DNA from 4 places in the Lysinibacillus sp. G1-3 genome. Region 3 is predicted to be linked to each of the others. Evidence: riboswitches for the same ligand, from Rfam matches in the RefSeq annotation. Region 3 holds a riboswitch; each other region holds the start of a gene.

Region 1 (8,133 bases), on a different contig from region 3:
AATGGCATCACAATTGTATGCGTCTGAGTCATTAAACTATCGTACAGTAGGTTTATTTGAGGACCGCTTAAGTCAGCTAAGCCCAGATGAGCAAAAACAAGGAAAAGTGATTGCTAGTGCAATTGCTGAGTATGCTATTGAATGTTCTATTGCTAAAGTATTTGGTTCTGAGACTTTGGATTACATTGCGGATGAAGCGGTTCAATTACACGGTGGTTACGGCTTTATGGCTGAATACGAAGTAGAGCGTATTTATCGTGATTCTCGTATTAATCGTATTTTTGAAGGTACAAATGAAATTAACCGCATGATTGTACCAGGTACATTTATGAAAAAGGCAATAAAAGGTGAATTGCCATTACTACAAGTTGCTCAAAATTTACAACAAGAGCTTCTTATGCTAATGCCTGAAGACGTAGGCACAGAGCCGTTAGCACAGGAAAAATATCTTGTAAAAAATGCGAAGAAAATTGCTGTATTAGCATCAGGTTTAGCAGCACAACGCTTCGGTGCGAAGCTTGATCAAGAGCAAGAAGTATTAGTGAAGATTGCAAATATCGCAAACCAACTATTCGCTATGGAATCTGCTGTATTGCGTACAGAAAAAGCGATTGCTCGTGACGGTGCTGAAAAAGCTCATCAAAAATTACTGTACACTCAAATCTTCTGCCAAGAAGCATTTGCAGAAATTGAAAAAGAAGCAAAAGATACGATTCTTGCTTCAGCAGATGGCGACGCTGCACGCATGACATTGTCTGCACTACGTAAATTAACTCGCAATAACCCATATAACTTAATCTCGAAGAAACGTGAAGCTTCTGTTAAATTAATTGAAGCAGAAAAATTCGTAGTTTAATATGGCAGGTTTAACCTAGCTATCCACAGAGATGTGATAGCTAGGTTTTTTTGTTGGAAATAAAGTATAGCGCTGCAAAACGAGGGGTAATTTCCGTTCCAGGCTACTCGCTTTGTCGCTGCCGCTTCGCTTTCGCGCAGAGCAAAGCTTCCTGTGGGCGAGCGTCGAGCAGCTTCCTTCGCTAAAGGAACGAAGGCTAAATGCGTCACGTCCTGTGACAATGCCTCCGTGACCAACATCATGTTGGCCTCAGGGTCTCGACTGTCTCGCTTTCCCACGGGAGTCGAGTAGCCTTTCACACCAATCCACAATACCGTAGAACTTTAATAAATTTTATGTAAGTCAAATGAGGGCTCTATGACTACTCACCATAATCAATCAGAATAGTGAAGGCGATTGTACATCTGTCGGCAAATATTTTAACTGTGTGAAAGCGAAGCGATAGCGGCAAATGTTTTAACTGCGCGAAAGCGAAGCGACAACAACAAATGTTTTAACTGCGCGAAAGCGAAGCGACAGCGGCAAATGTTTTAACTGCGCGAAAGCGAAGCGACAGCGGCAAATATTTTAACTGTGCGAAAGCGAAGCGTCAGCAACAAATGTTTTAACTGCGCGAAAGCGAAGCGACAGCGGCAAATGTTTTAACTGTGCGAAAGCGAAGCGTCAGCAACAAAGCGCCCAGCCGGAACGGGAATCATCCATACACTTTAATATGATGAGTTTCATTTTGGTTCGTAACGGTTATGATGGTATACTACAGAAAATGAGGGATACACTGAAAGTGTAGTTCCTAAAAATGATAGTAGAGGAGCCTTTAAATGACGATTCAATTTATTCAATATCCGAAATGTACTACTTGTAAAAAAGCACAAAAATGGCTAAATGACAATGGAGTTTCATATGAAGATGTACACATTGTCGAACAACCGCCAACAAAGGACGAACTATCAAACTTATGGCAAGTAAGTGGACTACCTTTAAAGAAATTTTTTAATACTTCTGGTATGAAATATCGTGAGCTTGGCTTGAAAGATAAGCTTGCTGAAATGACTGAAGAGGAGCAACTTGAACTGCTTGCTTCAGATGGTATGTTAATTAAACGTCCAATCGTAACTGATGGAAAAAAAGTTACGTTAGGGTTTAAAGAATCAGATTTTGAGCAAGCTTGGAAATAACGATATTAACTTCTTAGAAAGAAGTTAATGCCTCCGGCGGATGTCATGGAAATCGGAAAAGAGTTCTTTGTGCTAGCACAAAGCCGATCCCGGACACAATTATGCCGAGGCATAATTGATTCTTGTTTTTATGGAAGAAGTATGGCACACTGAAAGTGAATATATTACATATTTATGGAGGGGTTTTTGCATGAACACACCTAAAGACTTACGTTACTCTGAAGAGCACGAATGGGTTAAAGTAGAAGACGGAAAAGTACGTATCGGTATTTCTCATTTCGCACAATCTGAACTTGGAGATATCGTTTTCGTTGAACTTCCACAAGTTGGTGACGAAATCAAAACAGATGATCCATTTGGTAGCGTAGAATCTGTAAAAACAGTTTCTGAATTATATGCACCAATCTCAGGTACAGTAGTTGAAGTAAATGCAGATTTAGAAGATAGCCCAGAATTCGTTAATGAATCACCATATGAAAAAGCATGGATGATCGTTGTAGAGCCTGCTGATGCATCAGAAGTTGAAAAGCTTATGACAGCTGAGCAATACGATGAAATGATTGCAGAATAAGACAAGCTTATAAGACAAGCCTTTAACTTCTTTCAGCAATAGTCTCCTACCTCTTTAGATGTTGAGATGAATGTTGATTAAGATACTTTTCAGTGGGTGTCCCAATAGCCGCTGAAAGAAGTTAAAGCCTCCGGCGGATGTCACGGAATCGGCTTTGTGCAAGCACAAAGCCGATTCCAGACACAATTATGCCGAGGCATAATTGATTAGAAAAACGTCGGAAACTACCGACGTTTTTTATTATCTTCATCCATTCTGCCATCATAGTGGATGAGGGTGAATGCAAGTATATTCCCTTAACAATAGGTGTCTAACAGTATCAATGACAAGATTTATTGATATAATAATGATAAGGGATATGTCTAAACGGGGGTGGCGTTATGTTCGAGGGGAAATGCTTAATTGTCGAAGGCCGTTCGGATAAGCTTCAAATTGAACCTATTTTAAATGAACATGTTAAAATACTTTGCACGAATGGTACAATTGGTGTGCATCAATTAGAAGAGTTACTTGATCCATATGAAGGCTGTGAGCTTTATACATTTTTTGATGCAGATACATCGGGTGATAAGCTACGAGCATTAATGGACAGACATTATCCAGAGGCTGAGCATTTACGTACTATGCCAACATATAAGGAAGTAGAGACAACTCCGAGAAAGGTGTTAGCGGCAATCTTAATTCGTGCGCATTTCTCAATCCATAATGAATATATTTTGTAAGGTTGCGTGAAAAAAATGGAAGAATGGTCAAAAGAGCAGTGGGACGTGGCTATCCAGTCGGGTGAAAAGGCTGCTTTTTATTTATATACACCAATGTGTGGAACGTGTGTAGTTGCATCGAAAATGATGTCGGTTGTTGAGCAATTGCTACCACAGCTACAGGTTGGTAAAGCGAATATTAATTTTATCGAACAAATCGCTTATGATAATAAAATCGAAAGTGTACCGTGTTTACTTGTATGTGAAGGCGGAAAAGTGACGGAAAAGGTTTATGCTTTTCAATCCGTACCGTATTTATACGAATTGTTAAAAAAATAAATTGACTGAACTTTACTCACGTGGTAAAGTACGAATATACTAAAAAATATAAATATATCGAACTCTTATAAAGAGCGGCTGAGGGAAGTGCCCTATGAAGCCCGGCAACCATCACAAAGTGAAAAGGTGCCAAATCACCCAAAGATTTTATCTTTGAAAGATGAGAGAACGGTTCAGCGTATAAGTTACGTGACCCCTTCTACTTGTCTATAGTTGAAGGGGTTTTTTTACTTCTTTCACCGAAACACCCGCTGAAATAGAGGAACTCAGTCTAAGAACGTCACATCCTGTGGCAACGACTGAGTGACCAACGTCATGTTGCCGCCGCTGCGTTATCACTACGCTTTCGCACAGAAAACATTTGTTGGCCTAAAGCCTCCGGCGGATGTCATGGAATCGAAAAGGATTTCTTTGTGCAAGCACAAAGTCGATTCCGGACGCAATTATGCCGAGGCTCAATTGATAAAAAAAAGGAGAATTCGCTATGATTCAGCTTCAAAATATTACGAAGAAATACAAAACCTCGAATGGCGAATTAACAGCAGTTAAAGACGTCAACCTTTCTATCGATAAAGGTGAAATTTATGGCATTATCGGCTATAGTGGCGCTGGTAAAAGTACAATGATTCGCTTGTTAAACGGTTTGGAAAAGCCTACATCAGGTACGGTAACGGTTAACAATCAAGAATTTTCATCCATAAAGGGGCAAAAGCTTAGAAATGCTAGACAAAAGGTCAGTATGATTTTCCAACATTTCAATTTACTTTGGTCTCGAACTGTTGCGGAAAACATTGCTTTCCCACTAGAAATCGCAGGTGTTCCAAAGGCAAAACGTGAGGCACGTGTGAAAGAATTGATCACATTAGTTGGCTTAGACGGACGTGCTAAAGCGTATCCATCACAACTATCAGGGGGACAAAAGCAACGTGTAGGCATCGCTCGTGCACTTGCTAATGATCCAGAAGTATTGTTATGTGATGAGGCAACATCCGCACTCGATCCGGAGACAACAGATGCTATCCTAGATTTACTTGTCGATATTAATGAGCGACTAGGTTTAACGATCGTGTTAATCACACATGAAATGCATGTTATTCGTAAAATTTGCCACCGTGTAGCGGTTATGGAAGCTGGAGTAATTGTAGAACGTGGTGAAGTATTACAAGTATTCCAAGCGCCACAAGCTGACATTACAAAAAAATTCGTTTCTCAAATTACAGATACGAAGGAAACACAGGAAACTGTGGCACAAATTAAAGCAAACTACCCTAATGGACAACTTGTAAAGCTAATATTTGTAGGAGAAAAAACAGAACAGCCTGTCATCTCACATCTTGTGAAACAGTGTGATGTAGAAGTAAGTATAGTACATGGTAATATTTCGCAAACTAAAAATGGCGCGTACGGTACACTTATCGTACAAATTGAAGGCACAGAGTCGAATGTTGCAGCTGCACTGAGCTACTTGCATACAGTCGAAGTACAAACGGAGGTGATTGCCAATGCTAACTAGTCTCTTTCCGAATGTTGACTGGGAAAAAATGTGGGAAGCTACGTATGAAACGTTGTATATGACAACAATCTCTACGGTGATCACATTTATACTTGGATTAGTAATTGGGATCTTATTGTTTTTATCAAGTCCTAACCAAATATGGGCCAATAAACTGGTGAACTTTTTAACAGGCTCAATCGTTAATATTTTCCGTTCGATTCCGTTTATCGTTTTGATTATTTTATTAATTCCGTTTACGAAATTTTTACTCGGCACAATTCGTGGAGCAGATGCGGCTTTACCGGCACTAATTATCGGAGCTGCACCATTTTATGCGCGTATGGTATTAATTTCATTACGTGAAATCGATAAAGGCGTTATTGAAGCGGCTCGTTCAATGGGTGCTAAAACGTCAACGATTATTTGGAAAGTATTAATTCCAGAATCGTTACCAGCGCTTATTTCTGGTCTTACTGTAACGGCTGTAGCACTTGTTGGCTATACTGCGATGGCAGGTATTATCGGTGCAGGTGGTCTAGGAAACTTAGCATTCTTAGATGGTTTCCAACGTAATCGCCAAGATGTAACTTTAATGGCGACTATATTAATCTTAATAGTAGTATTTATTATTCAATGGATTGGCGACTTAATTACAGCCAAAACAGATAAACGCTAAAAAGGCGCTAATGACAAAAAAAGCGTAGCTCGCTACGGACATCCAAAAGGTTATTTCGGTTTTATACCGCTAACATATTTTAAATTAGTTAAAAGGGAGTGCAATAAAATGAAGAAATTATTAGCAGGATTATTTTTATCAGTATTAGTATTAGCTTTAGCTGCTTGTGGTGCTGGTAAAAAAGATGATACAAACTCAAACGCATCATCTGGTGATAAATCAGACAATAAAGAAAATGTAACATTAACAATAGGTGCTTCTAATACACCACATGCGGTTATTTTGGAAAAAGCAAAACCAGCTTTAGCTAAAGAAGGTATCGATCTTAAAATTGAAACGTATCAAGACTATGTATTACCAAACCAACATTTAGAGTCAGGTGAACTTGATGCAAACTATTTCCAACACCTACCATTCTTGGAGCTTAGCATGAAAGAAAATGGCTATGACTTTGTAAATGCTGGTTCCATTCATATTGAACCAATCGGAATTTACTCTAAAAAATATAAATCTCTTGAGGATCTACCAAAAGGTGCAACAATTTTACTTTCTAGCTCAGTTTCAGACCACGGTCGTATGCTTTCATTGTTAGAAGCTAAGGGCTTAATTAAATTAAAAGATGGCGTCGATAAAACAGCAGCAGAAATAAAAGATATCGCAGAAAACCCTAAAAACTTCAAATTCGATGCAAATACAGCTCCGGAAATGCTTGTACAAATGTATGAAAATAATGAAGGCGATGCAGTTTTAATTAACTCGAACTTTGCAATCGATAACAACATTAATCCATTGAAAGATGCAATTTCTCTTGAAGATAAAGAATCTCCTTATGTAAATATTATAGCTGTACGTGCTGGTGATGAAACAAAACCAGAAATTAAAAAATTGATAGAAGTATTAAAATCTAAAGAAATCCAAGACTTCATTATTGAAGAATGGAAAGGTTCAGTTGTACCAGTTAAATAATTTGAAATTTATCGATAAGGGTATGTAAGTATAAAACTTACATACCCTTTTTCCTTGTTATTAAAAGAATTTTAAAAGTTGATTTTCACTCCGAGTTGGCGCTTTCCCCGGGTTTGGCTTCACTCTTCCCATCGCAGTATAAGTCGACAAGCTGGAATAAAATAGAGTTTTTTTGAGTTTGAAAGGGTATGTAGTTTAAAAGATTACATACCCTTTCTTCTTACTGTAAAAAGGCTGTCTTTTATCAGAAAAATATAACTTTTTGTCAGGGAAGGTATTATTCTGTAGTTTATAGCAAAAATATAATAATATTTTACAAGTAATCGATTTACCAAAAATTTTATATAGAAATTGTTTAGTCATATTTATTACTATAGTTGTTGTGTTTATAAATCAAAAAAATGATAGAAAAATAATGAAGAAGAATACAATGCTTCTTCCATCAACTGGAGTGAACACAAATGAATAAATTAATTGTTGCGGAAGATATCATGCAAGAGCATGAGGTGAAAGGTTATTTTGAAATTTTGCGTGAGAGTGTTATTCGTTCACGTTTAACAATGACTGCAGTCTTTTTTAAAGTAGCGAATTCCTCACAAGAAACTGATATAGATTGTAATCAAGTGAATCATCAAATTTCAGCCTTTCTAAAATCTAAAATACGAAAAACAGATTTACTTTTCCAACTAGCAGATGGCATGCATTGGGGAATATTTTTTCTACAAAGTAGTGAAGTAGAGGTAAAAGCATTTTTAAAACGGATTTTCGCAATTCTAACGCAAGAAAGGGAATTTCAACAAATAGCGTTAAAAGCTTCCGTTACTGAAATAAGAAATAATAATGTTGATTTTGAAACATTGTTAGAGAAAAATAAGCACAAACTAGCTGATGAAGAACAGCCAACTTGGTCAGTAGAACAGGTTACAGATTATCGGGTACAACCGATGGAGCAAGTAAAGGTTAGCATTATTGAACAGAATGAAATCTTTAGAAAGGTGCTAGAAACGACACTCGAAAATTTAGACATTCCTCATTATACTTTTGACGTGTCGACCTATGAGGATGGCTATGATTTTTTACAGTCCGATCACTATAAATCTGGCCATATGCATTTAGTTGTGATGAACGATATTTTACCACGTAAAAATGGCTTAGAAATTTTGCACATTTTGCGAGAAATGCCGAATGAGAAAAAGTTCATCATTTATATGATGTCTGAACGAAACTCAGAGGGTGCAACACTGAATGCTTATGAAGGTGGTGTCGATGAATATATCGTCAAACCATTTAATTTACGTTTGTTAGAAGCAAAAATTAAGAAGACTTTTGCGAGGTTTTGGCTATGATCAAGCTG
Region 2 (8,133 bases), on a different contig from region 3:
GTGGAGAAGCTATTGAAGGGCTAGAGGGCTTTAGAGGAAGAAACCTTGTGAAGAGATATATTGATAATATATCGTTATCTGATATTGGGGAAATTAGATTGGTAATGGGGGAATTAGTAAATGTTGAATTAGTAGATGAAGTTGCTAATTTATATGTTGAACGTAATGGTAGTCAAATCAAAGTGGTTTTTGAAGAGGCTTTCATTGCTGAACCTAGTAATAATCGCTACTTAAATAATTTTTCGCTTATTGTAAGATATTTAGAACAATATGAAGATATTCAATTCGGAGGAATAGGGGAGATAAGAAAAAATAAAAGAACAGACGAGTTGGAGCTAGTTGTATATAGCGGAACTGATTTCAAAATAGATCAAGATGATATGTTATACCTCGGGAATGTATTAGAGAAATAAAATCAAATTCACTTAAAGAAGCAAAACAAACTTGCTTCTTTTTTTATGTGCGCTGTGCATGCGCTTACCCGAGGAGGTCTGATGGAAACACAAAGTACACTTTGTATAACCTACTTAGCGATAGGTAGCTGAAGCATCAGAAGTCAGCAGAGGTCATAATGTACCGTTTGTCTCTATAATGAACTGGAAGGATCGAACCATGAAGAAGTGCGGAATAGACTCGAGTTTACTTGTTTGATGAAGCAGACAATTACAGATAATTAGAAATTGGAATTTTAAAGAATATAATGATGAGTAAAGATAAAACAATGAAGGAAGGTGTATTTTATGGAGGATATAAAAAAAATATTAGATTATTGGTATAGTCTTGAATATTTTTCTCCTTTTTGGCCAGAAAAAAATACGAGAACTAGATATTTAAATCAAAAAAGTCGTAGTGTTGAATGGTTACAAAACCCCAATACGAAAAATTCATATGATGTGTATCTAGGGAGAGTTAACTCACAAGTTTTAATAGAAGAAATGTTAAAAGTAATTGGGAAGAGCGATGATTTAATTGAAAAGGACAATTCCTTAAGCTGTTTGTGTGCCTTAAAAATATCATCGACAGGTTATTATGTCGATGGGTCTTTTACGTTGTCTACTTTCGTTTGGGCAATGTCGAAAATTATTATTGAACAGGATTTAAAAGTAGATTTGAAAAATGAAAAAATTAATGAACTAAATGGAAGTGTAAATACATATTTAGTTTCCTTAAATAAAAAGCTTGATTATGAAGATTTAGAACAATTATTTGTGTTTCTATTACGAAAGTTGAGTATAGTACATCTTGTTTCATCTTTTAGTGCTGTTATAAATAAAAAAATTGAGAAAAAAGAGTTAGAAGAAAGTACCGACACTAGCACAGATATGATGAGTAGTTTCTATATATCTGATATTGATATGATCAGAAATAAAATTACTACTACGGATAGAATTACTCAGTATATTAATGCATTGAACGATAAAACAAATACCAAAATTGAAATTGATCATGATATAACTCATATGAAAAAATGGCTCTCGATCGAAAATTATCCATTAGGGAAATGGCCTTCTGAGCACAGTCCAAGTTTAATGCAGCAATTAGCTATTAATTTAGCAATTTCGGATAATGCCCATGAAAGTAATGTTTTTTCGGTAAATGGTCCACCTGGGACTGGGAAAACGACTTTATTAAAAGAAATTATTGCTCACAGTATTGTTGAAAGAGCATTGTATTTAAGCAATTACAATAAACCTGAAGAAGCTTTTAAAAAACAATTATTTAATAATCCTCCAAATGAGTTTTCGAAACATTTTTATGCCATTGATACAAAATTAAAAAAATATGGAATTATTGTTGCTTCTAATAACAATGCAGCTGTTGAAAATATTTCAACAGAGCTTCCACTGGCAAAGGATGTGAAAAAATCGAACACATCTCTTTTCAATATTGATATCCAGGAAGAAATTTATTTTACTGACATTATAAATTCAATAATGAAAGAAAAAAGTTGGGGATTAATTTCTGCGCGTTTAGGAAAAAAATCGAACATTAATGAGCTTAGTAAAGCAATTTGGTTTAATAAAGACATTAAAAACTTGCAACAGTTATTTAAGGAACAAGCTCCGAATTGGCAAGAAGCGAGAACAAAATTTAAAAATAAGTATAATGAATTAATTGTACATCGTAAGTCTATTGAAGATGCCATTAAAGAAGTTGAAAAGCACAAATAGAGCATACGTTACTAGAAAATGAACATGCATTAAATCAAAAAAAGCAAGACATTACTCAAAGTGAAGAGAAATTAAAAGTATTAAATGAAAATGAGCAAAATCTATATAATAGGTTACCTTGGCATAAAAAGATTTTTTCATTCTTATTTAAAAATGATTCACTATTTATTGAACTAAAAAATACTAAAGAAAAAATAATTGAAACGACAATTACGCATACAAGATTAAAAGAAGGATTCGTGGAATTACAAGCTCTATTAAATAGTTGTAAAATATCTTATCAAAAAACGAAAGATAATTTACAAAATAAATTAAATCAATTCAAAAAAAGTTCTGAAACAATACAACAACATAAGAAACGTTTCGGAAATAATTTTGCAGGAGACGAATTTTGGGAAAACATTCAAACTAATGAGAAATCACAATTAGCAGCTCCATGGACAGATAAAGAATTCGATATATTACGTGAGGAATTATTTTGTTATGCGTTAATGCTTCAAAAAGCATTTGTATTAAATTCTAAGGAAACTAGGCAAAATTTGAGTTGTCTTGTGAATATGTGGAAGGGGGTATTCACGGAGAAGGATAAAAATTTAGCATATGGACATTTATTAAATACATTATTTTTAGTTGTGCCAGTTGTTTCGACAACGTTTGCCTCGATTTCTACATTTTTAAATCATATTGATAAGAATGAATTAGGTACTTTAATTATAGATGAAGCAGGTCAAGCTACGCCATACTCGGCTTTAGGTGCCATTTGGCGTACGAATAAAGCTATAATTGTTGGAGACCCTTTGCAAGTGGAACCAGTAGTTACTGTCCCTAAAGAATTAATAAAGAGATTAGCGGATGACTTTAATATAAGTTCTGAATATCAATCATCCGAGCTTTCTGTACAGTTGTTTGCAGACAACTTAAATAAATTTGGCGGTTACAGAGAATATTTAAACGATAAAATTTGGTTAGGGTGTCCGCTTGTTATTCATAGGCGATGTTTAGATCCGATGTTTTCGATTTCAAATAATATTGCTTATAATGGTCGTATGTTTAAACAAACCTTAGGACCCAAAGAAGATTTGTTATTATTGCTTGAAAAATCTACATGGATTGATGTAAAAGGAGTCGAAGTAGGAGGTAAAGATCATTTTGTTGCTGAACAAGGAGAAATTGTGTCAGACATGGTGATGAAAGCTATTATACTTCAAAAAGGATTACCGAATTTATATATTATTAGTCCATTTAAATCGGTTGTGTCGAGCATTAAAAGAAACCTAAAGTTGATGTTGAAAAGTAATCTTAGAGAGCTAAACTTTGAAATGATTGAAGAATGGGTAGATCGAAGTTGTGGTACTGTTCATACTTTTCAAGGTAAAGAAGCTAACGAAGTCATTTTTGTTCTTGGTTGCGATGCAAAAAATGGCATAAGGGCTGCAAATTGGGTAGGTTTGAAACCTAATATTCTAAATGTGGCTGTAACTAGAGCAAAATATCGATTAGTCATTATTGGCGATGTGGATTTATGGAGCAAAGTACCTTATGTTGATGATGCAATAAAAGCGCTGAAGAATAACTAAAAAAATATTTATGAATAGCCTCAAATAAAAAATCCAATTGTTTTGATTAAATTCTTTTCAAAACAATTGGATTATTTCAAGATAATCAATATTTTTAAAGTTACATCGCCACTTTAAAGTGATAAAGTTTAGGCTTTCTTTGGTCTCGGGTATCCAATAAGGATAGCAATAGCCCCGCAAATCCCTATCAAAATCGGGTAGAAAGAATACTGCAGCATACTAACTGGCGATATTCCGGCTACGCTTGCGGCTGCTAGGAATTGGGCTCCGTACGGCAGAAGCCCTTGAGTTGTACAGGAGAAAATATCTAAAATACTTGCGGATTTTCTTGGCTCAATCCCATACTGGTCAGCAATATTTTTTGCAAGCGGGCCAGCAATTAAAATAGCAACTGTATTATTGGCCGTAGATAAATTAGTTAGGCCCACAAGGCCGGCAATCCCAAATTCGGCACCTTTTTTTGATTTAATTCTTCGTGTGGCAAGGTGAAGTAGGAAGTCAATTCCTCCGTTAAGCTTAATAATCTCCACCATTCCAGCTATTAAGATTGCAAGAAATGCCATTTCATACATGCCTGACATTCCTTCGCCAATCTTTTGGAAAAGGTCCATTAACTGATAGCTACCATCCGCTAAGCCAACAGCCCCGGCCAGAACAATTCCAAATGCAAGAACAAGGAAGACATTCATTCCAATTAGCGCAAAAATAATAACCAATACATAGGGAACAATTTTTACCCAACTATAGCTTAAATGCTCTACTTGTGCCGCGGTTTCGCCCATTGTGATAACTCCTAAAAAAATGCTTGTTGCAACAGCTGCCGGCAACACAATCCAAAAATTCACCTTAAATTTATCTTTCATTTGTACGCCTTGTGAACGAACGGCAGTAATGGTTGTATCTGAAATAAAGGATAAATTATCGCCAAACATCGATCCGCCAACAATCGCTGCCATTACTAAAGCCATGGAAAAGTCGGTATGCTCACTGATCCCAACTCCAATTGGCGCCAGTGCAACAATTGTTCCTACCGATGTACCCATTGATAGGGAGATAAAGCAAGCGATGATGAACAAGCCTACGACAAGCAGGTTTTGCGGAATGACTGACAAAGCAAAGTTAACAGTGGAATCCACTGCCCCCATGCCTTTTGCTACCTCTGAAAAGGCTCCAGCTAATAGAAAAATAACAACCATCAGCATGACATTTAAATTTCCAGCGCCTTTACAAAAAATATCAACCTTATTCGAAAACGATTCTTTTCGATTCATTGCCAGAGCCACAGCGCCCGAAATGGCAATGGCTACAATAACAGGGAATGCATAAAAATCACCTGTAATAACCCCTGAACCAATAAATAAAACTAAAAAAACAACAAATGGGATTAGCGCCCATGGATTTTCTTTCTTCATTGTTCTACCTCCAAAAATTAAAAATGGATACGTCTTTGTCCATTTTCCTCTAAAAAAGACCTCTTCTTGAAAACAAGAAGAGGTCTTATATCTATAAAACACTCCTCTTATCTATCAAGCCTTTGCTTGCTGGATTTGGCACAGTAACTTACTCACAAAGTTCCGCTGCCGAGATTTCATAGGGCCAGTCCCTCCATCTCTCTTGATAAGAAGAAAAACATATTATTTTTTGCACAATAATGAAATATTATAATAAAACATCTATATTTGCAACTTATTTTTAATCAATTTCAAAAAGGTCATCTGTTTTAGGCTGTTTCAGTAAATAAAGAGAAGCTTTTCGCGAAATTTAGTGTCTTTAATTTTTCAAAGCTAATATTATCCACCTAATAATGGATTTTTTTGACAATGTTATAATCGTGAATTATAGTAAAAATACAATATTTAAATAATATTAAAATTGAAATGGAACGTTTCTTGAAACTAAGGGTGAATATATGAGTAATTTTATTGTTATGCAAAATGCTACACACGAGGAAGAAATTATCGGGGGATATATGTGGTCCCCGCAAAAAAATAAAAGTGGAAATAGCAATCATGCGTACGAACGGATGGCTACAATTAAGGCTGGTAATAAAATTTACAGCTGTTATGATCAAGCGATTCGAGCGGTAGGTATAGCAACTTCAGATTGTTATATTGCAGAACAACCGCATGAGCTGCAGGAAAAAAATCTATGGTCAGATGAAGGTTATAAGGTGGATGTAGATTACACAATTTTAGAACATCCAATTATGATTAGAGATGTTTGGGGAGATATGGAATCTGATCGTCCGCAAAAATATTCAGCCTTTCAAGAAAATGGACGAGGAAATCAGGCTTATTTATTTCCTTGTCCTGAAGCTTGGGCTAGCTTGTTTGATAGTTTTCTTAATGAAGATATCCCTGAAGTAGAAGTAGAACTAATAGAAGATGGTGAAATTAACGAGGAAACGTTTGCTACTTCTAGTTACGAGCAAGGAGAGTCTAGAGTTAATAATAAGATAGCGGGCAGTACAAAGAAACGGGGTCGAGTGGTAAGTCAAGACCAGCTACAAAAAGACTTGAAAAAGCGTAAAAAAATTGGTGATATTGCAGAGCAAAAAGTATTTGAATATGTGAAAAAGAAAGTAATAGAAGTATTCGGTGAAAAATACGGAGATCAGGTAGAGCATGTAGCGCAAACACAAGGTGATGGATTAGGATACGATATTACAGCATTCGATTATTTACAACCACAGACTCCTCCAAAACCAATAAAAATTGAAGTGAAGGGTACAACATCAACAAGTACAAGCGCAGTCTATTCAATTACTTATCCTGAATTGGAAAAGTTCATTCTGTATAAGGATGAAATTTGGCTAGTACGGGTATATGGTGTAGGCAAGAATAGTAAGATGAAGATGGAAATAGATAATGACTTTAGTAGTTATAACTCTGTAAGTGATTTGTTGACACGAAAATATGCATATATTCCATCAACAATTGATGTATATGGCACTCGAGTGGAGAGCAATAAATGAATTATAAAACTAATAAAAGATAAAAAATGCTTTTATGTCAGAATCTGTGGAAGGTTTTGTCCGATTTTTAAATTCTATAAATTGAGGGTAACGTTCTAATACTTTCTGATTGATTTCTTTAACAGACGAATCTTGAAGAAAAGACAAATTTAAAAAACTCAATAGATATGGTAGGAACGACCAATACTATTGAGCTTTTTGTATTCAGCTTTTTAAACTTTAAAAGGTAGAGATTAAATTTCGTTAATCCCACGCTCTATTAATATGGCATAATCTTTAATAGAGGTTTTATACTATAATGAAGATTTTAACATTCCTGAAATTCTGTATACTTAGTCTAAAATAACTGCTAAATTATTTTTATCGACTTTACCATTTAACGTTAAAGGTAATTTATTTAATTCAACATAATAAGACGGTACCATAAAATCAGGCAAAAATTGCAGCAAGTATTCTTTTAATTCTATGGCAGAATTTTGCTCATTCATCACGATATAAGCCGTTAGATATTTATTTTTATTTTTATTTTCTCTTGCAATAACACAAGCCTCTTCAATGGAAGGATGTTGTAAAAGTTTTTCTTCAACTTCACCAGGCTCAGTTCTTCTCCCGCCAATTTTTATTTGATTATCAATTCTACCCAAAAATTCAATATTCCCATCAGGTGACCATCGTGCTAAATCACCACAAATATACATTTTCTCATTTTCTACGAATGGATTTTGCGTAAAACGCTCACTAGTCAAATCAGGACGATTTAAATATTCTCGAGAAACGCCTACGCCTGATATACATACTTCTCCAGGAACACCAATAGGGACAGGCTGACGATTTTTATCTAAAATATAGACTTTATAGTTAGCAATAGGTTTACCAGTTGGAATATTATTTCCTACTTTCTTACTTGTTACTTCAAAATATGAAATACAAACAGTAGTTTCAGAAGGGCCGTAGGTGTTATATATTTTTACTTTGTCAATCAAATTACTGATATATTCTTTTCTTAACACATCGCCTCCGCTAATCATTGTATGCAATGATTCTACAAGAGGATATTTATTTAATTCATTCAATAATAGTGGAAATCCACTAATCATTGTGACTTTATTATTTCTCATTATATCTAGAAGTTTTTCTGTAGAGGCTACATCATCCCTACAAGCTATAACTAAAGTTCCGCCTGTAAGCAAGATTGGGAAAATTTCTTCTACAGAAATATCAAATGATACTGTTGATTGTTGTAGCATAATATCATTTTCGTTTATGTTGAATTCATTTCTAAAACTATGATAATAGCCTACAACATTTCTATGTTCAACAGCAACTCCTTTTGGTTGACCGGTTGAACCAGAAGTATATAAAGTATACATTAGATTATTTACATCATGTAATTTATCCAAATTACTAGTAG
Region 3 (8,133 bases):
ATTTGTTTCTTCACCATAAACAATCACTTCAAACCCTAGACCCTCTCTATAAAACCTAAGAGACTCGACCATATTTTTTACACCCAACGTGATTAAATTTAAACGATTCATCCCACTCTCTCCTTTATAAAAGATTCAATTACTTATTCTATCTTAAGCATTGAATCCCCTTCTAGCTTCTTGACAATCCTTATGTCGCTTCAGTCCATATACTCTTTGTATAAGCCATTTTCAATCCACAACGTTCCATATTGTTTTGGCTAATGGATGCAAATTTGGCATGCCCTATTATTACACTACAATTTTGTTTGAGGGATTCATTGATACGAAACTGTATTAACGCTTGGTGAATTCCTTGATTATGGGCAATTGGTTTCACAGCAGAGGCCGCTAAAACGGCCGTCCCATTATGTACATATAAAGAAGCAACACCAACATCCTCGTTTTGAAGAGAAGCGATATAAAATGACCAACCGGGTTTGTCATGTAACACTTGATTATTTGTCGCAACACTTTCCGCTAAAAATGCTGGCATACCAAAACCTTCAACATAGATATTTCCGTAACGGTCAAATTCGTCTTCATTGATTTGTCTTATTTTAATGCACGATTTCTTTGTTTTCCTTACCGTCTCTTCATTTAGCTCACAGTATAATATTGCATGAAAATCACTCTGAAAAAGACCAGCCTTATGTAATTTTTGTAGCGAAGTAGCATTTACATATTGAGGGGCTAAATCAAAACGAGCTTGTATTTCTCTTGTTCTATAAAAACTAAGGATTTTATCTATCGTATTCTCCGAACTCAAGCTATCACCCTTTACAACATTGTAAGAGGGACCGGGGATATTTTTTATGGAGAAAGCATAGGCACCATCAAATTGACCAATCTCAACTCCCATAGCATTGTTCTGAATTTCCTTAATTGCATTCAGCCTCGACTCAAACATCTTGATTTCCGTCATTTCAAAGTGATCTGCCAAGTTTTTCGTCATTACCACTCCTCATTCACCACCCTATAATATTTACTTTTCTACCACTAATTGTAACCTACATAGAAGACCGAACTACATAAAGTAATAAAAATTTCTCTCTGTGAACCATTGATATCTCACAAAAGTAACCTCTACGTTTCTATGAAACTAAAAAGTGCGTACTTTTTTTTGCAATGGTATGGAAGCATAATGAGAAAGCAACGAAGCACAAACGAAAATTGGAGGACAGAAAAATGATTAATCATTTACAAGATAAAATTACATTAAATAACGGCTTACAAATGCCTGGTATGGGTCTAGGCGTATTCCTTGTACCGAATGATGTTACAGCAGAAATGGTAAAAAATGCAATCGAGGTTGGATACCGTAGTATCGATACTGCTGCTATATATGGTAATGAAGCAGGTGTTGGTGAAGGTATTCGTCAAGCACTAGCAACTACTGGTTTAAAACGCGAAGATTTATTTATTACATCTAAAGTATGGAACGATGGCTTAAGCTACGAAGAGACAATCGCAGCATACGAAGACAGCTTAAAAAAATTAGGGCTAGATTATTTAGACCTTTATCTTATTCATTGGCCAGGTAAAAATAAATTTGCAGAATCTTGGAGAGCACTTGAAGATTTATACGAACAAGGGAAAATTAAAGCTATTGGGGTATGTAACTTCCAAGTATCACACTTACAAGATCTTCTTAAAATCGCTCGTATCAAACCAGTTATTAACCAAGTGGAACTTCATCCACGATTACAACAAACTGAAGTACGTTCATTCTGTGAAGAGCACAATATCCAAATGGAAGCTTGGGCACCATTAATGCAAGGTGGACTTCTTGAAAATGAAACTATTTCTAAAATAGCTGAAAAATACGGGAAATCAAATCCTCAAGTTATCTTACGCTGGGATATTCAAAATGGTATCGTCACAATTCCAAAATCTGTGCGTAAAGAACGCATGATTCAAAACGCTGATATTTTTGATTTCACACTAACTGATGAAGAGATGGCAATCATTAACGCCATGAATCTAGATCAACGTGTTGGACCAAATCCAGATGAATTTGATTTTGTCATGTAAACGATAGCTATGTAAATGTGAAAGAGACTGTCTTATTTTCTTCTCTTAGACAGTCTCTTTCCAATCTATTTAAGATGTATGTTGTATTGCGATATCTTCATCACGTTGCATTATTAGTACATCTTCACCTTGCTCTTGCATCATTTCGATATGTTTTTCACCCCAAGTGCAAAGCACGTTCAGCACAGGGTCCATCTCTTGACCATAAGGTGTTAGCGAATATTCAACTTTTGGCGGTACTTGATTGAAAACCTCGCGATTAATTAAGCCAGACTGCTCTAATTCACGCAATTGGGTTGTTAGCATTTTTTGCGAAATGCCTGGAATCAATCGGCGAAATTCATTCGTACGAATCTTACCATGGTGGTTAAGATGACAAAGAATAACAGGTTTCCATTTACCCCCAATTACTTCGAGAGTGGCTTCAACACCAATATTAAAAACTTTTTTCATTGTGAACCCCCTGTAATATTCAAAAGTAACTAAAAGTACCCTATACAACTTTACGATATGTATGAATATTACTATATACTATAAAAAAAATCAAAGGAGATATTAATAGAATGAAAGATACAAAAGTGCCGAATGCCAAACTAACATTACTCGCACTTGCGATTAGTGCATTTGGTATCGGCTCTACAGAATTTATAAGCGTTGGACTACTTCCATTAATTACAGAAGATTTTGATATATCATTAAGTACTGCAGGTTTAACCGTATCTATATATGCACTAGGAGTAACTATTGGTGCACCGCTTTTAACAGCATTAACATCGCGCATAAGTCGCAAAAATGTATTACTGCTTGTTATGGTACTGTTTATTATCGGTAATTTACTTGCAGCAATAGCACCCTCATTCTCATTACTACTAACTGGGCGTGTTATTTCAGCATTAGCACATGGTGTGTTTATGTCTATTGCCTCTGTTATCGCTGCAGATGTTGTAGCGCCTAATAAACGAGCAAGCGCAATAGCTTTTATGTTCACAGGGCTAACATTAGCAACTGTCACTGGTGTCCCACTAGGAACTTTTATTGGACAAGTAACTGATTGGCGAATGTCGTTCATTTTCATTGTGATCATAGGTATTATTGGATTAATTAGTAATGCCATACTTGTTCCTAGTCAGTTATCGAAAAGCAATCCAATATCAATTCGCGATATCGGAAAAGTATTAGGGAATATACGAATGTTATTAATTCTCTTTATTACTGCCATCGGATATGGTGGCGCATTCGTAGTATATACGTATATTTCACCAATTTTAGAGCAGTATATGGGCTACTCACCTAAAGCAATAGTCGTGATTTTAGTTGTATACGGTATTTGCGTTGCCATCGGTAATACATTAGGTGGTCATTTTGCGAATAATAACCCTTTACGTTCTATCTTTATTATCCTTATCGGCTTAGCATTATCTCTACTCGGCATCAACTTCTTTTTAGAATCATCAATCGGTGGATTAATAATGGTCTTAATTATGGGACTATTTATGTTTATGAATGTACCGGGATTACAGCTTTATGCCGTTCAGATTTCAGAAAAATATATACCATCAGCTATCTCAATGGCTTCAGCATTAAATATTTCGGCCTTTAACATTGGTATTTTCCTAGGATCATACATTGGAGGAATTATCGTTCGCCAACAATCATTAGCGCATACTCCTATATACGGATTCGGCATGGTGATGATTGCTGCAGCTACTACGTTCCTATGGTTAATCTTCGATAGAAACAAACAATAGGTACGTTTCTTATAAATAAAAAATGTGAGGAAGGTGCTTTCTAAAATGCCCCTTCCTTATTGCTATTTATTAGATTCAAGGAAAGTATCATCAAAATATGCTTTAAAATTTGGATACAGATAGTCTAATGACGATAGAATATCGGCATCATCATCAAATAAAATTTCATGTTCAATTTCATATATGGCACAACTTTCTTCATCAGCATTATTATTTAAATCAATACAAATTATTTTTCCATACTCTGTATCCCACGAAAATGGAAGATATCCTAAACTGCATAATGATGGATTAAACATATCTCTTACATTATTTAAAGGATCCTCAATACTTTGGTCAGGTATTACACCAAAATAATGATGATACGTTGAAATAAAAGCTTTATACCATTCGGGAAAATTAAGTCCGAACTCTTTTTCTAACGTTTGAATATCTCCCTCCGTTACGGTGGAAGGAATCATTCTCCACACAGACCACTCTGCATCGATATCAACTACCTTCATTTCTTCAGGTACATCCGGGCACATCCACCTACAAAATCCATCTTCAGACACCTGATTATAACGTTCATAGTAAACTTCAAAACCATTTTTTATGTATGCACGAATATCCATTTTAATAACTCCTTTTGAAGAAGAATAAATTGATCGGGATTTAAGCCGTTGAACTGAGGTCCTTTTCGCTCAAGCTTTTCAAAGCACGGCCATTAACACCTAAAGTCTCTGTTGTACATAAGATAATGTATCAACTATAGGATAGGAGGAATTTAGTGTATTACAATCCTTATCCGTATTTTGTCTATCCTAATTATTATCTGGCATGGGTAATGGCAAATCAACCAACTACTCAACTACCTTCTAGACATCTAGCAATGCCTGACCCAACGAATAGAGGTCCATTTCCATCCATCAATACAGTAAAATTAAAGACTTCTGCGAAACGAATCAAAGTTATTATGCAGCAAGCACAATTACTTACGGATAAAATTGATGAATCAGAGCAATTTGCACATGATCTTATGAACGCAGCACAACAATCAAATAAAACAGAAGTTGAAAAGTTAATTGCGTCAACAGGCATTACGGTAAAATTCGATACTACCTATACACCAGATGGATTTCGTATACTATTTACTGATAGCGGCTGTTGTAAGCTAACACTAATTTTGGGTTGGTGAAAAGTTGGTCCTTTGAAGAGGGCCTCTTTTTTTTGCCTTTAGCATCTTCTTTATGAATTATAACCACGTATCCCTACTGAACTTGTAAACTATATATAAATATGCTAAAGTATTCATAAATTTCATTTCTGAAAATTCTTATATTTTATTTTCTTATCAAGAGAGACGGAGGGATTGGCCCTATGAAGTCTCAGCAACCAGCCTATAGGTATGGTGCTAATTCCAAATGGCAAAATTTAGCCTTGAAGATGAGAAGACTTACTGCATTTGCTTTGCACAAGAGTCCTCTTCTACAAGGAGGGCTCTTTTTTATTGTTGCATTCAAAATAATTAACAGAAAGCAGGGAAATATTATGGCAAACGACCTTTTACAAGCAATAAAATTATTGAAATCAAAAGAATGGGTTGATTTAACACATATATTCGGTCCAGACTCTCCTCATTTCTTTATGTTTGATGATGCAAAATTTGAAACATTATTTTCCCATGATGATGGCTTCTTTGCACAACAATTCACTTTCCCTGGGCAATACGGAACACATATCGACCCACCTATCCATTTCGTGCGAGATGCACGTTATTTAGAGGAATTGGAGCTAAAAGAACTAGTACTACCACTAATCGTTATTGATAAATCGAAGGAAGCTGAAATTAACAACGATTACACGTTAAGCATTCAAGATATTCTTAACTTTGAAGCTGAATATGGAGAAATTGAAGAAGGTACCTTCGTTGCGCTACGTACCGATTGGAGTAAACGTTGGCCAGATAAAGAGGCTTTCAGCAACAAAGATGCTGATGGCAATAATCATATTCCTGGCTGGGGATTAGAAGCGTTGCAATTTTTATTCAACGAACGAAAAGTAAGTGCGATCGGCCACGAAACTTTTGATACGGATTCAGCAACAGATTTTCGTAAAAACGGTAAGTTAGATGGCGAATATTTTGTGCTTGAGCAAGATACTTATCAAATTGAGCTTATGACAAATTTGGATAAGCTACCTCCAAAAGGCGCCGTTATATTCAATATTGTGGCAAAGCCTGAAAAAGCATCTGGATTCCCTGTCCGCTCATTTGCTATATTGCCTTAATATAGCAACAGGTCTGATTCAATACATATTGCACCAGACCTTTCTTAATCATTTATTTAGATTTTTTTCCTTTTTAGAAACACGATCAACATAAGAGCTATGAACTTAATACGATTTTTTCCATTAAATGATTTTTAGCTCACGAAGAGCATAATCAATACCATCTTCTGTTGATTTCTTTGTTACAAAATTAGCGACATTTTTTAAAGCTTCACTACCATTACCCATTGCAATACCAAAGCCGACCTGCTCTAGCATGTCGATATCATTATCTCCATCCCCAAAAGCAAGTGCTTCTTCTGTACTCAAGTCGAAATATTCTAGTACAGCTTGAACAGCAATAGACTTAGAAATATCATGTTGCAAAATATTTGTAATGTAAGGATGCCACCTTTTAAATAATAAATGAGGAAATGTAGAGGTATACTTTTTCTCAATATCCTCATCAACATATAAACACATTAAATACACCTCTTGCGTTACAATATCTTCATTGATAACGGGAAACTCCCGCAAAGATAATGTTTCTTTCATAGCTTTTAATGTTTCTTCTTCTTGGACGTTATTCATTGATAATGTTTCTGTGAAAAACGATAGACTTTGTTTATTTTCATCAGCAAAAGCCTTCACTACTTGGACCACTTCTTTGGCGACCGGTATTTTATGTATGACTTGATCTTGGTGCTTAACATATGCACCATTAGCTGTAATAAACGTCTCTATTCCTACATTTCTTAAATCCTGGCACATTGATAAAGGTCTTCCTGTAGCAGCTACAATATGAATTCCTTTATCCTTTAATTGTTGAATAGCATTCCTTGTACTTTCTTGCATACGACCATCTTCATAATTAACAAGCGTTCCATCTACGTCAAAAAATACAATTTTATAATCCATTGTTCTCTCCTTTTCATTTTGTATATTTTCACCAAGTGCATTGGTGATAAATCTATAATTAAAAGGCTAATTTTCACTACAGGCAAGCGTTGTATGACTCCTCTTATTGGTCAACATCCAATTCTACATTTTTCCAACTATTACAATTTTCATTTTACATTAAGAAACATCTTTATACCGAAATTAGTTATAGGTAATATTACATATGCAATAACTTTTTTAATTAAATATATGTACGTATTTTGACAAACTTAAAAGAATGTATAACTTGCTTTAACTACACCGATAAACACTATTACGGGTACATACCTAAATTTCAAAAAACTAAGAAAGTAATGAACATTTTTATTTTAATAATTCTAAAGGAGTATACCAAAGAACATAGAATTGTTAAAATAAGAGAAACTAAATTAAATATATTGAACGACATTGTCCTTCATATAAATAGAACAAAAGAAATATACCCACATCCATCTCACTACCTTCAGAGGTGAGAGTATTCTACATGAAATTATTATTTGGGTGGAAAGGAGTTGATTCTGATGGCATTTAACATTTACTACTATGAAAGTAGTGTGGATTGTAAGTTTTGTAAAAAGCATTTTACTACATATAAAGTACGCCCTAATCGATATAAAATTATCGAAGAACAAACAGACTTCATGCCAGTTTATGAGGGTTTAAACCCGTTATTATATGAGGTTGCCGTTTGTCCGCATTGTGGCTACGCTTACCACAAATCAATGACAAGAACGTATGGACCTTTCATGCTTCTTATAGATGAGCTTTACATTAAAGAGCTACAAAAACCAATGGATATTTGCAAAGAACGTACGATTGATGATGCCATTGTAAGCCTTAAATTAGCCTACCTTGTATCAAGAGCATCAATGGAAGAGTCACTTCTTATGGCCAATTTCGCACTAAAAATAGCATGGCTATATCGCTTAAAAGATGATCATGAATCGGAAATGCGCTACCTCTTTGCTGCAAGAGACTTTTACAGTAAATCTTTTGCATCCAATCAAGAGGGCGGTGAGAGAATTCAATATTTACATGCAGAATTAAGCCTTCGACTTGGAGATATTGCTGAGGCGAAAAAAGGATTCTCTCGATTAATTGCAGATCGACATGTTTCCAATAAATA
Region 4 (8,133 bases), on a different contig from region 3:
ATGGGCCATTAATAATATCAAGCGGTGTTTCGAAAATTTCACGAGCAGCATCTAGATCCTCAATAAGCCCTTCCTTTGTACCTTCTAAAATATAGTAAGCTAAGCGACCTTCTACTGTTTTCGGAATATCTGCCTCTGTTTTTTCCTTCTTTTTATCACGATAGAAATCCGTGAAAACAGCTAATGTTTCATCATTTGTATGGAAGAGTAAATCATTGGCTAGCTTAATTTCCTCCTCAGGAATGGATGCATAACGTTCTAGCTTCTCCGTATTCACAATTGCATAATCTAATCCAGCCTGTGTACAGTGATATAAATATACGGCATTTAATACTTCACGACCTACTGGTGGTAATCCGAACGAAATATTACTTACACCAAGCACCGTTAATGTACGTGGCATTTTTTCTTTAATCAGGCGAATTCCTTCTACCGTTTCAAGTGCTGAACCAATATACTGCTCATCTCCCGTTCCTACTGGGAACATTAATGGGTCAAAAATAATATCTTCAGGAGCAATACCCCACTTTTCTGTTAGCAATTTATAGGAACGTTCAGCAATCTCAAGCTTGCGCTGTCGATCAACCGCCATGCCTTGCTCATCAATTGTCCCCACTACTAAAGAGGCACCATATTTTTTCACTAGCGGTAAAACTGCGTCAAAACGCTCCTCGCCATCCTCTAGGTTTATAGAGTTAATAATGGCTTTCCCTTGAGAAAACTTAAGTGCTTCCTCAATTACTTTTTCATCTGTCGAGTCAATTACAAGAGGTACTTTTACTTTTTTTACAACCTCCTGCATAAAGCCACGTATATCTTCTAGTTCATCGCGGTCAGGGTTTGCTAAACAAATATCGATAACATGTGCTCCATTTTTCACCTGGGCACGCGCGATTTCTGCAGCTTCCTCAAACTTCCCGTCAATAATTAAATTTTTAAACTTACGAGAACCGATTACATTCGTCCGTTCTCCAATAAATAACGGACGCATAGAATCGTCATACACCAATGGCTCGATACCAGAAACTACATGACCATGTGTGGCATCTGGTAATTGACGAGGCTTTTGGTCCTTTAGCACTTCTCGAATAGTAGCAATATGTGCTGGAGTTGTACCACAGCAGCCTCCTACAATATTTAACCACCCCTTTTCCGCAAAGCCTTTTAGCTTTTGTGACAGCGAATCAGGTGACTCATGGTAGCAGCCTTCCTCGTCAGGTAAGCCTGCATTCGGGTAACAGCTAATATAGCCTGTTGAAAGCTCTGCTAGTGAACGGATATGATCCGTCATAAACTCTGGTCCAGTTGCACAGTTTAAGCCAACTGATAATGGCTTAATATGCTCGATGGAAATGTAAAAAGCATCAATTGTTTGACCGGCCAATGTTGTTCCCATCGGTTCAATTGTTCCTGATATCATCACAGGTAGCTCTTTTTCAGTTGCCTTAAAAGCACGAGATACCCCTAATGTTCCTGCCTTAACATTCAACATATCCTGACTAGTTTCTAGCAACAGAACGTCAGCTCCGGCTTCGATTAATGCCTTGGCCTGAACATAGAAGTTTTCCTCTAATTCATCAAATGTAATACCACCTGTAACTGACAAGGTTTTTGTGGTTGGTCCCATAGCCCCCGCTACAAAACGTGGCCAATCGGATGTAGAAAACTCATCTACTACTTTGCGTGCAATTTCCACAGCACGTGTATTGATTTCTTCTGCCTTCGCACCAAGATCATATTCATTTAATACAAGTGGAGTACTTCCAAATGTATTTGTACAAATAATATCTGCTCCAGCTTCTAAATATTTTCTATGAACTTTTTCAAGCACATCTGGTCTAGTTAGCACGAGATTTTCATTACAGCCATCATATTCCTCGCCGCCAAAATCCTCTGGTGATAAATTTTCATTTTGTAGCATTGTACCCATTGCGCCATCAAGAATTAAAATTCGTTTCTCTAGTTGTTCTTCAATCAAGTGCTTAGCCATTTATACTTACCCCTTTTTTCTGTTCATCCAATTGCTCAATAAATTTCATCAATTCTAGTGTCATGTCATAGCGTAAAAATGGTGTGATGAGGTAAATACCATTGAAATATTCCGCTGCTACTTCTACTAATTCCTTGGCAATTGCAATCCCTTCTAGTGTTGCGCGTTCTTTATCATCGCCACATGCCTTCATACGGGCTAACACATCATCGGATAGTTTGATGCCTGGCACTTCATGATGTAAAAACTCCGCACTTTTATAGCTCGTTACTGGCATAATACCTATATAAATTGGTGTTTCTAAATGCTTTGTCGCCTCGTATATTTCCACGATTTTTTCCTTTGTATAAACAGGCTGCGAAATAAAATAATCTGCCCCATATTCAATTTTCTTCTCTAATCGAGATACCGCGCGATCTAGTACACGTACATTAGGATTAAAGGCAGCCGCTACAGAGAAATTCGCCTTTTTACGAAGTGGTTTCCCCGAGAACGATACACCTTCATTTAACTGTTTTATTAATTGGATTAGCTCCATTGAAGATACGTCATAAACGCTTGTGGCCCCTGGGAAATCGCCCACCTTCGTCGGATCTCCAGTCACTGCTAAAATATCGTGAATACCTAGTGCATTTAATCCCATTAAATGTGATTGAAGTCCAATTAAATTACGATCTCGGCATGTTATATGAGTTAACGGTCGTACCCCGTGTGTTTCTTTCAGTAAGGCACCCATTGCGACATTACTAATCCTTGGAGAAGCAAGTGAATTATCTGCCATCATGACTACATCTGCGCCCGCCTCATATATTTTTCTTGCTCCCGCAATAAAGCCTTCAATTTCTAAATGTCTTGGTGTATCTAATTCCACTATAACTGAGCGTTCTCGTTTTACTTTTACATGTAATGGTTCGTAATTTGCTGGCTCAGCCTCACGGACAATCTCTACTTTTTCTGGCTTTGCATACTTTTCTTCGACTGGAGATAACTCCTCTAAGTACTTTTTCGCTGCAGCAATATGCTTTGGTGTCGTACCACAGCAACCACCAATTAAACGTACCCCCTGATCACGAAGCTCTACAGCTGCTCGACCAAAATAATCTGCCTCCGACTCATAAACGACACGGCCATCCTCTACATCAAGAAGAGAAGCATTCGGATACGCTGACATAAATGCTTTCTTAGGAAGCTCCACACCTTCAAATGCTTGTATTGTATGGTGAGGACCTAAGCGACAGTTAACACCTACGAGATCAGCACCTAGCGCTTCAAGTTCATGTAAAGCGTTATTTAAGCTCATTCCATTTTGTAAAATTCCTGGTTCGTGCATAGAAACTTGAGCAATAATCGGTAATTTCGTTTTAGCTCGTAGCATTGCTAAAGTCGCTGTTAACTCTTCAAAATCATAATATGTCTCAAGTAAAAGGCCATCTGGATTTCCTGCAAGTAAAACGGTTGCCTGCTCATCAATTGTTGCTAAAATTCCCTCTAACGTTGCGTCGCTTTTTCGAATACCACGGATTCCCCCAATAGTACCTAAGACAAATTGTCCACCATCTGCCGCTGCTCGTTTTGCAATCGTTATAGCAGCTTCATTAAACTGCTGCACACGAGATTCTAATCCATAGCGGGCTAATTTTATGGCATTAGCTCCGTAAGTGTTCGTTTGAATAATATCGGCACCTGCCGCTATATACTCTCTATGAATCTTTTCAATTAATTCAGGTCTTTGTATATTCATTTCCTCGTGGCAATACTCCAAGCCATAGCCATATAAAACTGTACCAATTGCACCATCTGCTGTAAGAACATGCGTTTTTAACCTTTCAAGCAATCCCATAAAACTAGCCTCTCTTCCTTTATTTATAAAAATTAAAATGCAAAAAGCCTTCTTTTACATAAAAAGAAGGCTTTAACGTTTCGTCATTGTTTTTCCTTCTCATCTTCGACACTACGGTCCTCTGGATTTAGCACCTGACAATAAGTTGGTTGCTGAAGCTTCATAGGGCCAGTCCCTCAGCTTCTCTTGATAAGAATGTTGTATGAATTTTTTAAATAATTAAAAGAATCATATCGTTTACGAACGATTGAGTCAAGACTATTTCACAGAACAGAGGTAAAATCTCACGAAAAATACCATATTTTGATTTAAATCAAACAATTACGATAGTTTTTCAGCAAGCTCCTCACCAATTTTTTTACCATTTTGAATACACGCACCTATGCCCACTCCGAAATAAGAGCAACCCGCTATTGATAAATTCGGATAGTTTTTCTCAAGCTCTTGTACGAGACCTTGCAACGCTTCACGATGTGCCAAATCATACTTTGGCATTTGGTCGATCCATTTTGTCACGTCCACAATTGTTGGAGTTTCCTCAATCCCCAAGCTTTTTCTTACATCCTCTAGAGCAACCGCTGCTAACTCTTCATCTGACATCAAACGCAATCTCTCATACTCAGGGTTAATGCTCTTATAAAAAAGTCGTACAAGTAATTTTCCTTCTGCTGACGTGTGTTTCCACTTGCGACTTGTCCACGTTGCTGCATTACAAATAACATCCGAATTATGTGACACAATATAGCCTGTTCCATCCGCGGGTAATCTATTATCTGGTACATCAAACCCTAAGTAAATCGTAATGGCGGATGCAGTATTGAATTGTTCAAAATAGCCGTTCAAAGATTCATCCTGCAATAAGCTTTGTACCGCTTCATTTGGCAGTGCCATGACAACATGATTTGCTTCAATTATTTTACCGTTTGCTAATGTAACGGAGTACTGATTCTCCTGCTTTTTAACACTTATAGTGGCAATCCCTTTTATAATTTCTACATCCGTTAATGTTTCTTCAAGTCGATCAATTAATGACGATAAACCATTTTTAAATGAAATAAATTTTTTATTGGCGGCTTTCAAAAATTGTTCCCTGTTTGCATCAAAGCCTTTAATAATACTACCGTAATCGTTTTTGTAATCGATTAAATACGGTAAAGTGGAAGCAATTGAAAGTTGATTTAAATCTCCCGAGTATACACCTGCAAGTACGGGCGCTATTTGGTTTTGAACAAGCTCCTCACCTAAATAGTACGTTAAAAATTCCCCAATCGAACTTTCCTTTGTAAACTCTTCATTTGGCATGGTTAAATCCTTTAATGCTTCTTTTTTACCTTTCTCTGATACAAGCGTGCTTTCCTCTAGAGATTGTAAGCTCATAGGAATACCAAACGTTGAATCTGCTGGGATAGCATGTAGCTCATTATTTGTGAAAATATACGAAACACCCGTTTCGTTATACACAAGATTTTGTTCAAAATTAAGTTCTTCTACTAACTCCATAACACCTTTATGACGCGCTACTATAGAATCTGCTCCTGTTTCCATGATAAAGCCTTGTTCATATGCAGAGTGAAGCTTACCACCAAGGTATGTATTTTTTTCAACGAGTACAAGCTTTACATTTAAGTTTTTCTCCTGAACTTGACGTTGTAAATAATGCATCGTACACAAACCCGTAATTCCGCCACCTAATACAACTACTGTTTTCATATTAACCGCCCCTATTTTTAGTTCTTTATTTCAGTATAAACTTTTTTTATCGAAAATTACGTTAAACCCTTTACAAATTTAGCAAAAATGGAGCTATCCAGCGCATAGGATAGCTCCATTCTTTTCTATGTTCAATTAGTATATATTGAATTTAACAGCATATTTTCACCGGTATTTTTATCTACCTAGCGGATCGTATATATTAACAGTTGATATAGTGTTATTATACACTACAGTGTAAAGCATCTTTATTTTTCTTTGTCTCTTGCTTTTCACTTCATTAATTTAAATTTTGTGCAAAGCTAGCTAGTTCTTCAGCGGAATTTTTCACTTCATTAAAAGCAATACCTAATTGACTTAGTACTTCTACTATTGCTTGTACTTCTTTTTCCATCTGTCCATTTTGTTCTTTGGCTTCGGTCATAGCGTCCAATATATTAGTAAATTGGCCTTCCGTTTGAACCATGTTTTCCTCACCAGAAGTTACCTCTTCTTGAATATTACTAAGCGAGTGAACAAGTTTATCAGTCCGCTCATTCGTTTTATGTAATAAAGTCGCAACCGATGTGACAGATTCCTTTGTTTGAATCGATAGTTTTCTCACTTCATCTGCAACAACACTAAAGCCTTTACCCGCTTCTCCAGCGCGAGCCGCTTCTATTGCCGCATTTAAAGCTAACAAGTTCGTTTGATTAGCAATATTTGTCACAACATTCATAATCGATTCCATTTCCCTTGACATATCTGCCAACTGTGTAATATTTTCCGCTATACCATCAAGCGAATTAATAATATTACTCATATTTTGCGATTGATTCTTTAATCGTTCACGACCTTCTAATGCCTGACTCTCAGCCATAGTCGACACTTGAAGTGATTTTTTTGCCAGTTGTTTAATTTCATCCGATTGTTCACTTAAGCGATGAAACGAGTTGTTTGTTTCCAATGATATTGTGGCAAGACCTTCCGAAGACGCTACGATTTTTTTCTCTATTACTTCTTTTCTACGTTCTATTTTTTCATGAAGCTGCTCAATGGTATGCTCAAAAGCCTCTAAAACTAACTGTTGCTCAAAATTAGATATTTTTGAGATAGCCCTAATTGTATTAAGTTGATCCATTGGATGATGAACATGTTCTTCAACTAAGTCAATAAATGATGCCGTTAAATCTTGAAAAGCACAAATATACCATTGTGTTTTAAGCCCGATATGTACATGTACTTTAGCAATTTTAACTCTTCTTTGATAAAAATCATCATCAATCGTACCATTAAACATTTCAATAATATGACGTCTTAAAGTAATTTTCAGCTTCTCTACAGAACTATGTTTATTAATAATATCTACTAGAGTACGTTCAGTTACAATCATTTCATAAAATCGATTAACAATGTTATCAATATTGCCTTCTACAAAAGGTTGAAAGGCTTTTAAATATTGTAAATCCCGCTCCGTCAATTTAAGCAAATCAATTTGCTTTTTTATTGAATTGCGATTCGCTATATCCATTTTTACAATGTATTGCTCTAAATCTAACGCCGTTGTCTTTCTCTGTTTTTGAAAAATCACACATTTACCCTCTTTCATGCCGTGTACTTTTAAAAGCTGAGAAAAATTTTATTCCATTCACTTAAAAATAAAAAAACATCACCATAACGTACAGTTGATTTCCATTCGGGCTAAGCGCCTTCCTGTGGAATTGTCATCCCTAACTTTTAGTGAGAACACCCTCAGTATTACTTATGACTCTGTCCCTTTGTTAAATCAACTAAAAATGGTAACTTTATAATTAGCTATCGCTACTAACTACCTTTCAAAATCCCTCATATACCTTATACATTTTATAAATAGCTGTCAATTTTTATAATTACATTTTTTTACATTAATTGAACAAAAAGTACCTGTTGTCTTACTTATTATCTAAAACAGCAAAAAAGCTACCACAATACTTTTGGGTAGCCAATTGACATCATCTCTGTTTTTTTTATGCTTATTTTTCCTTTGTTTTAGTTCGAGGTAATACCACTTTATTATATTGATATTTTAACGGCCAATCACAACTGATAATATATACCCATTAATAGCAACAGAACTAAAACTTAATATCTATATCAAAAGGGGTAATAATTGAATCTAAAAACCTATTACTTTTTAATAAAAAATACTTACTCCCCTTTCAATTCTTGCAGTAAAATTGCCGCTTCCGCACTTCCAGCATCTGCTGCAAAACCATACCATTTTATAGCCTCGTTAATATTTCTAGCTATTCCTTCCCCTTTATTGTATATGTGCCCTAGTTGTAATTTTGCTTCCGAATCACCTTGAAGGGCGGCCTGTTTAAACCAATGAATACCTTTTTCAATATTCCGTATACCTGTTAACCCTTGGCTCCAAATAAAGCCCAAATCATAAAAGGCATCGACATGATATTGCTTCGCTGCTCTTTCATACCAATATAATCCACGATTCACATCTTTCGGTTGCCCTAACCGACCCTCTAGATAGATTCCTCCAAGCCTATATTGTGCCTCAATATAGCCTACTTCAGCAGATTTTTTATAATAGCTACAAGCTTGCTCCTCATCTTTGTCG

The links. A riboswitch is a leader RNA that binds a small molecule or an ion and turns the genes downstream of it on or off. The one in region 3 is predicted to bind S-adenosylmethionine.
Region 1: it holds a riboswitch for S-adenosylmethionine, as region 3 does, so the genes downstream of both, ACVYAD_RS16885 (methionine ABC transporter ATP-binding protein) here and ACVYAD_RS09905 (cyclase family protein) in region 3, are expected to answer to the same signal.
Region 2: it holds a riboswitch for S-adenosylmethionine, as region 3 does, so the genes downstream of both, ACVYAD_RS16545 (Na+/H+ antiporter NhaC family protein) here and ACVYAD_RS09905 (cyclase family protein) in region 3, are expected to answer to the same signal.
Region 4: it holds a riboswitch for S-adenosylmethionine, as region 3 does, so the genes downstream of both, ACVYAD_RS24110 (bifunctional homocysteine S-methyltransferase/methylenetetrahydrofolate reductase) here and ACVYAD_RS09905 (cyclase family protein) in region 3, are expected to answer to the same signal.

The regions. Positions count from the first base shown of each region.
Region 1 covers NZ_JBWHYQ010000015.1:99,445-107,577, forward strand. Annotated here, with positions in the region: gene ACVYAD_RS16860 (acyl-CoA dehydrogenase family protein) at 1-856, shown strand, start outside; gene ACVYAD_RS16865 (arsenate reductase family protein) at 1,675-2,031, shown strand; gene gcvH (glycine cleavage system protein GcvH) at 2,222-2,602, shown strand; gene ACVYAD_RS16875 (toprim domain-containing protein) at 2,983-3,324, shown strand; gene ACVYAD_RS16880 (thioredoxin family protein) at 3,340-3,642, shown strand; SAM riboswitch class I at 3,705-3,809, shown strand; gene ACVYAD_RS16885 (methionine ABC transporter ATP-binding protein) at 4,127-5,155, shown strand; gene ACVYAD_RS16890 (methionine ABC transporter permease) at 5,145-5,813, shown strand; gene ACVYAD_RS16895 (MetQ/NlpA family ABC transporter substrate-binding protein) at 5,922-6,779, shown strand; gene ACVYAD_RS16900 (response regulator) at 7,241-8,125, shown strand; gene ACVYAD_RS16905 (HEAT repeat domain-containing protein) at 8,122-8,133, shown strand, end outside.
Region 2 covers NZ_JBWHYQ010000015.1:28,245-36,377, forward strand. Annotated here, with positions in the region: gene ACVYAD_RS16530 (hypothetical protein) at 1-413, shown strand, start outside; gene ACVYAD_RS16535 (AAA domain-containing protein) at 741-2,171, shown strand; gene ACVYAD_RS16540 (DEAD/DEAH box helicase) at 2,411-3,748, shown strand; gene ACVYAD_RS16545 (Na+/H+ antiporter NhaC family protein) at 3,877-5,160, opposite strand; SAM riboswitch class I at 5,265-5,372, opposite strand; gene ACVYAD_RS16550 (protein NO VEIN domain-containing protein) at 5,658-6,722, shown strand; gene ACVYAD_RS16555 (non-ribosomal peptide synthetase) at 7,055-8,133, opposite strand, start outside.
Region 3 covers NZ_JBWHYQ010000008.1:85,959-94,091, reverse strand. Annotated here, with positions in the region: gene ACVYAD_RS09940 (VOC family protein) at 1-111, opposite strand, end outside; gene ACVYAD_RS09935 (GNAT family N-acetyltransferase) at 191-994, opposite strand; gene ACVYAD_RS09930 (aldo/keto reductase) at 1,228-2,073, shown strand; gene ACVYAD_RS09925 (winged helix-turn-helix transcriptional regulator) at 2,143-2,526, opposite strand; gene ACVYAD_RS09920 (MFS transporter) at 2,637-3,821, shown strand; gene ACVYAD_RS09915 (SMI1/KNR4 family protein) at 3,884-4,435, opposite strand; gene ACVYAD_RS09910 (YuzC family spore coat inner layer protein) at 4,591-4,998, shown strand; SAM riboswitch class I at 5,149-5,253, shown strand; gene ACVYAD_RS09905 (cyclase family protein) at 5,352-6,089, shown strand; gene ACVYAD_RS09900 (Cof-type HAD-IIB family hydrolase) at 6,213-6,986, opposite strand; gene ACVYAD_RS09895 (DUF2225 domain-containing protein) at 7,529-8,133, shown strand, end outside.
Region 4 covers NZ_JBWHYQ010000032.1:28,427-36,559, forward strand. Annotated here, with positions in the region: gene metH (methionine synthase) at 1-1,990, opposite strand, end outside; gene ACVYAD_RS24110 (bifunctional homocysteine S-methyltransferase/methylenetetrahydrofolate reductase) at 1,983-3,830, opposite strand; SAM riboswitch class I at 3,927-4,026, opposite strand; gene ACVYAD_RS24115 (protoporphyrinogen oxidase) at 4,152-5,540, opposite strand; gene ACVYAD_RS24120 (protoglobin domain-containing protein) at 5,821-7,110, opposite strand; gene ACVYAD_RS24125 (SEL1-like repeat protein) at 7,707-8,133, opposite strand, start outside.